2 regions of the Microbispora sp. GKU 823 genome follow, and region 1 is predicted to be linked to the other one. Evidence: riboswitches for the same ligand, from Rfam matches in the RefSeq annotation. Region 1 holds a riboswitch; the other holds the start of a gene.
What was found. Region 1 has a riboswitch for cyclic di-AMP ahead of B1L11_RS24810 (glycoside hydrolase family 25 protein). Riboswitches for the same ligand answer to the same signal wherever they lie in the genome.
Positions count from the first base shown of each region.

Region 1 (3,398 bases):
TCGGCCGGGTCAGGACCTGGCTGACCCGGCGCGACCCGGACCTGATGCGCGGCAGGCGGCTGTGGCTCGCCGTCGCGGCCGGGCTGCTCGTGCTGGCGGGGGCCGGGCTGGTCACCCGTGGGCTGAACTACGGCGTCGAGTTCACCGGCGGCCGCATCGTCGAGTTCGGCACGAGCAGGCCGGTCGACGTCGCCACGGCGAGACAGGCGGTGGCGGACGCCGGGTTCCCCTCGGCCGTCGTGCAGCAGTCGGACGACGCGATCTCGGTGCGCACCGGGCAGATCGGCGCCGACGACGTGATCCGCATGGAGGAGGCGCTCGACCGGCGCGTGGGCGAGGTCACCAAGCAGCGTGACGAGCTCATCGGGCCGAGCCTCGGCGAGGAGTTGCGCCGCAACGCGCTCATCGCGCTCGCCGTCGCGCTCGCCGCGCAGCTCGTCTACCTGGCGTTCCGGTTCCGGTGGACGTTCGGCACGGCGGCCGTGGCGGCGCTGTTCGTGGACGCGGCCGTCGTCGTCGGAGCGTTCGCCTGGATGGGCAAGCCGATCGACGGGGTGTTCCTGGCCGCGATGCTCACGATCATCGGCTATTCGGTCAACGACAAGGTCGTGCTGTTCGACCGGGTACGCGAACTGTGGCCGGTGCGGAGCGGGGAACCGTTCGGCCGCGTGGTGAACAGCGCGATCCTGCAGACCGTGCCGCGCACCGTCAACACCGGGCTGGGGGCGCTGTTCATCCTGGCGGCGCTGGCGGTGTTCGGCGGCGACTCACTGCGCGACTTCGCCGTCGCCCTGCTGATCGGCATCATCGTGGGGACGCTGTCGTCGTCGTTCGTGGCCGGGCCGGCAGCGATCGCGCTGGAGAGGCGCACCACCCAGCCGCCGCCGGCTCCCGCCGCCCCGCGTGCCAGGCCCGTACGGCGCGACGGCTCCGGCGCAGTGGTCTGACGTGATCTGATCGGCCGGGCTAGGCCCCGGGGTGGGGTGTCCCGCCCCGGGGCCCGTACGGCTACGGACGGCCGAGCGCGCGCAACTGGAGGGGCGTCAGCGCGGAGACGTTCTGGTCGATGGGCGAGTCGGTGTACTGGTGGATCGCCCAGGACTTCCAGTCGGCCGGCGGCGTGATGTCGCCCGGGGCCTTGCTGTAGTGGGCCACCCACAGCGGGTACTGGCCGAGGCCGTGGCCGTACTCGTTGGCGAAGTTCCAACCGCTGTAGAACATCGGCCTGGTCCCGGTCTTGGCCGTCACGTACTCCAGCCAGGTCTTGGCCCACTGATTGACGTGCTCGACGGACTCGCCGTCGCTGGTCTCCAGGTCGAGCACCAGGATGTCGCCGGGCTTGCTCGGCTGCGCGTTCACCACCTCGAGGAAGTGGTCGGCCTCGGCGATGGGGTCGTTGGAGGGATGGCCGTAGTGGTAGACGCCGCGGACGATGCCCTTCTTCTCCAGCTCCCGCCAGTGGCGGGGGAAGGACGAGTCGGTCCACGAGGTCCCCTCGGTGGCCTTGATGAAGCCGAACTGCGCGCGGCTGTTCATCCAGTCGTGGTCGGCCTCGTAGCCGGAGACGTCCTGGCCGTACGTGTGCGGGTTCGCGTAGGCCGGGGCGGGCAGGACGACGGCCGCCGTGACGGTGGCCGTGGCGGCCGACATCGCGAGGGTCGCCGCCGCGAGGGCGGAGCGCAGGCGCCGGCGGGAGGGCCGGCTCCCGAGGGAGAGCCGATGGCTGGACATGACGGGGTTGACTCCTTGCTTCCATGCCGCCTACCGGGTTAGCTGACGGGTTCGGGCAGGAAGTGCCCTACGGGCGCATCTGGGGGCCTGCGCGCCGATTCACCCCGAAGAGAGTGGGTCCCCGGCTCCACATGACGCGGATTCGGCGGCCGCGCGGTCATCGCGCGGTCCGGGCAACGACACGGCAAGGGTTACGACGGCGGAAGTCGGTCGGTTACCCATTCCGTGTGCCCTAAAGGTACACACACCACCAGAATGGTGTAAACAGGATAAAACACGTCTTTACCTGGCTCGACACCGGCCCGGGCCGCCCCGCCGGACAAGCGGGGGCCGCGATTACCAACAATCGGTGTTCACCGCGTCACCTTCTGTGAAAGAGTCCCTCTCCGGAGGGATTCGACGAGTGACTTCGGTAGGGCGGGTGGGGTGAGAGGCATCCCTCGTCACGTCGCCTGTGTCATGGACGGGAACGGCCGGTGGGCCGCGTAGCGGTCGATGCCCCGCACCGCGGGGCATCGGGCGGCCGAGGCCGCCGTGATCGACGTCATCGAGGCGGCCCACACGGCCGGCGTCGAGTGGCTGAGCCTGTACGCCTTCTCCACCGAGAACTGGCGGCGGCCGGCCGCCGAGGTCGACGTCCTGCTGCGGCTGGTGCGGCGCGCCATCCGGAAACACGCCCTGGCACTGCACACACGCGGGATCCGCTGCCGGTTCCTCGGGGTCACCGATCCGCGGATCCCGCCCGCGCTGGCCAGGGACATCGCCGACCTCATGGCGCTGACCCGCGACAACCGGCGGATGACGTTGACGGTGGCGTTCGACCACGGCGGCCGCCGCGACATCGTCGAGGCCGCCCGGTCGCTGATCCGCGACGGGGTGCCGCCCGAGCAGGTCACCGAGGAGAGTTTCGCCCGCCGGCTGCCCCACCCCGACATGCCGGAGGTGGACCTGGTCATCCGCACCTCCGGAGAACAGCGGATCTCCAACTTCATGCTCTGGCAGGTGGCCTACGCCGAATGGGTCTTTCCCCCGGTGCTGTGGCCCGACTTCCGGGCCGAGCACTTCTGGGAATGCCTGGAGGTCTACCGACGGCGCGACCGCCGGTTCGGCGGCGTACAGGCACCGGCTCCTACAGGAAAGGGATGTCGATGAGCGACGCAGCAGCAGCCGGAACCGACGCCGATCCGCTCGGTCCTGGATCGATGCTCTACCGGTTGACCCGGCAGGCACGCTGGGGGCTGGTGGCGACCCGGGCCATCGTCCTGGAGGCGGCGCACCCGCAGATCGGCGCCGCGCTGATCACCAACTCGACCTTCGTCGCGCACCCCTGGCGGCGGCTGCGCAACACCGTGCTCAGCTCACAGCGGATGGTCGACCCCGACGCGCGGATCCGGCAGCGGGAGGCGGCTCGGCTCAACCGCCTGCACGCCCGCATCACCGGCACCGACGCCGAGGGCCGCCCGTTCAACGCCGCGGATTCCGAGGCGCGTGCCTGGGTGGTGGCGACGCTCTTCGAGTCCACGGTCACGATGTGCCGGCTGAGCGGCGAGTCCGTCGACGGCCCCACCTTGGACCGGCTGTACGCCGAGTTCCAGGCGTTCCTCGCCCTGATGGACCCCTACGGGGGCAAGCTTCCGCCCACGGTGCGGGAGTTCTGGCGCTACTAC
Region 1 is NZ_MWJN01000050.1:10,408-13,805, reverse strand. Features, by position in the region: gene secD (protein translocase subunit SecD) at 1-947, shown strand, start outside; gene B1L11_RS24810 (glycoside hydrolase family 25 protein) at 1,009-1,731, opposite strand; cyclic di-AMP (ydaO/yuaA leader) riboswitch at 1,744-1,889, opposite strand; gene uppS (polyprenyl diphosphate synthase) at 2,227-2,883, shown strand; gene B1L11_RS24800 (oxygenase MpaB family protein) at 2,880-3,398, shown strand, end outside.

Region 2 (3,398 bases), on a different contig from region 1:
CTCGCGAGGTAGCTGATAACGGGAATCCACTGCAGGAACTCGAAAACGTAGAGCACGCCGGCGCGCTTGAGCGCCGCGTCCTGGGGAAGCCCGCCCGCGTCGAGAGTGCCTCCGACCGGAACGACCTTGATTCCCATGACTTTCTTGCCGAGCGTCTGCCCCTGCGCCCGCAGCATGAGGAATTCGTAGGCGACCATGACGAGGCCGCCCAGGATCGCCGTGAGCAGTGACGCGAGGAAGTAACCGCTTCCGGTGGTGAACACCCCCGTCGTCGGGTCGATGCTCGCGTTGGTGACGACGATCCCCGTGATCACGAGCGTGATGATCGCGAAGGGGATGCCGACGATCACGCCGTCGATGATGCGGGCGACGAGGCGCTGCCACCACTCCGCGAGCGGGGCCGGGGCACCGGGGGGAATCGGCCCCGAGGCCGCGTACGGCTGGCCGAAGCCGGGCTGACCATAGCCCTGCTGGCCGTACTGCTGCTGCCCGTAACCGGGCTGCTGGCCCTGCTGGGCGGCGTAGCCCTGCTGCTGACCCTGCTGCTGGCCGTAGCCGCCCTGGGCGGGGTCGTAGCCGGGCGGCTGCTGCGGGCCCGTGTGTTGCCCGCGATAGCTGACGACCGTGACGTCTGGGTCGTAGTCCTGGGGCTGTCTGTCCGTGTTGTACCCGGGGTTCGATGACGGCGGTGGCGTTCCGTCCGACTCGTCCTGGGGGTACGGCGGCTGTCCGGTGCTCACCGTGTCACCTCGTTTCGAAGACGCATGCGCCGAACGTCTGTAGCACACGCTGATATTGCCAAAAGTAGCGACAGGTGTATCAACAGTCACCTTTGCAGCAGTCGACAACCACCGTCAAGATCGGCGATCAATGCCCATCAATGGTGATCAATGCGGTCGAGGTGCAGCAACATCCGGGTGTTCCCCAGCGTGTTCGGCTTGACGTGCTCCAGGTCGAGGAACTCGGCGACGCCCTCGTCGTACGACGCGAGCAGTTCCGCGTACACCTCCTGGGAGACTGGGGTGCCCTGGATGGGCGTGAAGCCGTGCCTGGCGAAGAACTCCACCGCGAAGGTGAGGCAGAAGACCCTCCGCACACCGAGGTCCCTGGCGGTCTCGATGAGCGCGGCGACGATCCGGTGGCCGATGCCCCCGCCGCGTGCCGCGGGGTCCACCGCGACGGTCCTGATCTCGGCCAGGTCCTCCCACAGCACGTGCAGCGCGCCACAGCCGACGACCTGCCCGCCCGTCTCGGCCACCCAGAACTCCTGGACGTCCTCGTACAGCGTGACCGTGCTCTTCTTGAGCAGGCGGGGACCGACGCCCGAATACGCGTCGACGAGGCGCCGGATCGCCCGGACGTCCGGCGTCCTGGCCCGGCGCACCGTCACGGCCGTGGCACCCGACTCACTGGATGTCTGCGCGGCGACCTGCTCCATGACCGGCCAGCCTAGCCGGACCGCGGCCGATCCCACGCGGTCGGTACGGATCGCGCCGCTACGGATAACGGTCATGTCCAAACACGACACCCGACACGATGCTTGACCCTGCGTAGCCATCAGGATACGGACGGATGCACGGCCGCGCCCTGAGGTGACTGTTCCGGTTCGTCCCACTTTTTTCATCCGCCCGAGCTGCACGGCCAATGCCTTAGATCGCTCTAAACCCAGGTGAACGCGGACGCATCACTACCGTTCCCGTGACCCGACCGTGATCGTTTGGTTGTCAAACGTAGACGGGTTTCGGAGTTCTGGTTGAGCAAGAACTCGCCGTGCACTATCGTCCAGCGACGATGCCGGTCATCGTGAGCGCTCACGGCGACCGGGCGCCGAATCTTCGAAGCACCGAGTGCGAAGGGGAACCGGGGACCCAACTGCAGGATCAGGATCGGTTCGATCTCGGATCGTCAAGGGGTGAATCCGCAAAGGTAGGGCTACTCCGGCCCGAACCCGTCAGCTAACCCGGTAGGCGCTCAGAGGTGCCCCGCCGTACGGCCCCGTCTCGACGACGGACCCGCCGCGGGCACATGTGGGAGAGGAGCTCGGTTGCGCATGCGTGGAGGACGGCCGGCGGGCAGGCACGCCCGCGGCCGAGGGTCCGGATCCGGCACGGCCGGTCCGGGTGCCGTCCGCCGCTTGGCGTTCGTCGGCGTCGCGATCACCGCGATCACGTTCGGCGCCCCGGTGGTCCGCGCCACCGCCGACCCCAAGCCGAGCCTCAAGGAGCTCACCGCGCAGGTCGAGAGCCTCTACACCGAGATCGAGACCCTCACCGAGCAGTACAACGGCGAGCGCGTGCGCCTGAAGGCGGCCGAGCGGTCCGCCGACCTCGCCAAGAAGAACCTCGCCAAGAGCGAGGCCGAACTCGAGGTCCGCCGGCAGAAGGCGAGCGCCCTCGCGCAGCACTCCTACATGACCAACGGGCTCGGCAACGCGCTCGTGCTCATCGACAGCGACGCCGACCCGCGGCGATACCTGGACCAGGCCTCCACGACGTACGCGCTGGAGCTGCAGGAGAGCCAGGAGGTCGCCGAGGTCACCAAGGCCATGGACGCCGCCGCGCGGGCCAGGGAGAGCGCCTCCGCCCGGCAGGCCGAGGTCAAGAAGCTCCTCAGCGGCCTCGACTCACGGCGCGACAAGATCACCAAGCTGATCAAGAAGACCGAGAGCAACCTCTACCGGCAGGTCTCCCGGACGGTCGGCGCCGAGACCCGCAGCAGGATGTCGTTCCCCATCGTGGGCGACGGCAAGGCCGCCCAGGCGGCGCGCTGGGCCCTCAAGCAGCAGCTCAAGCCGTACGTGTGGGGCGCCGAGGGGCCCGGCTCCTTCGACTGCTCGGGCCTGGTCATGGCGGCTTACCAGTCCGTCGGCATCAGCCTGCCTCACTACACGGGCGACCAGTGGACGGCCGGCACGCACATCTCCCGCGACCAGCTTCGCCCCGGCGACCTGGTGTTCTTCTACCCCGACCTGCACCACGTGGGCATCTACATCGGCGGTGGCTACATGATCCACGCGCCGCGCACGGGAGACGTCATCCACATCGCGAAGATCGCCGGGCGGCCGTTCGCGGGAGCGGTGCGCGTCGCCGACTGAGCCCTTCCTCGCCGGAGGGCGTCGCGGACGCGGTCAGATGAGGCGGCGGCGCGCCGCCCAGGCGACGGCCTCGATCGCGGTGGCGACGCCGATCCGGTCGCAGATGCATCGCAGCCGGCGCCGCACGGTGCGCCCGCTGACGTCGAGACTGCGGCCCACCCGGTCGGCGGTCACGCCCTTGGCCAGCTCCGCGAGGAGAAGCAGATCCTCTTCGGTGAGACCGGCACGCTCAAGGTCCGAGGCGAGATTGTCACCTCGGTAGACGACCTCGGGAACACCCATCGTCCGCCCTCCCCCACGACGA
Region 2 is NZ_MWJN01000097.1:2,087-5,484, forward strand. Features, by position in the region: gene B1L11_RS34930 (RDD family protein) at 1-740, opposite strand, end outside; gene B1L11_RS34935 (amino-acid N-acetyltransferase) at 878-1,438, opposite strand; cyclic di-AMP (ydaO/yuaA leader) riboswitch at 1,832-1,984, shown strand; gene B1L11_RS34940 (C40 family peptidase) at 2,135-3,094, shown strand; gene B1L11_RS34945 (LuxR C-terminal-related transcriptional regulator) at 3,128-3,376, opposite strand.
Region 2: another riboswitch for cyclic di-AMP. It lies ahead of B1L11_RS34940 (C40 family peptidase); the one in region 1 lies ahead of B1L11_RS24810 (glycoside hydrolase family 25 protein).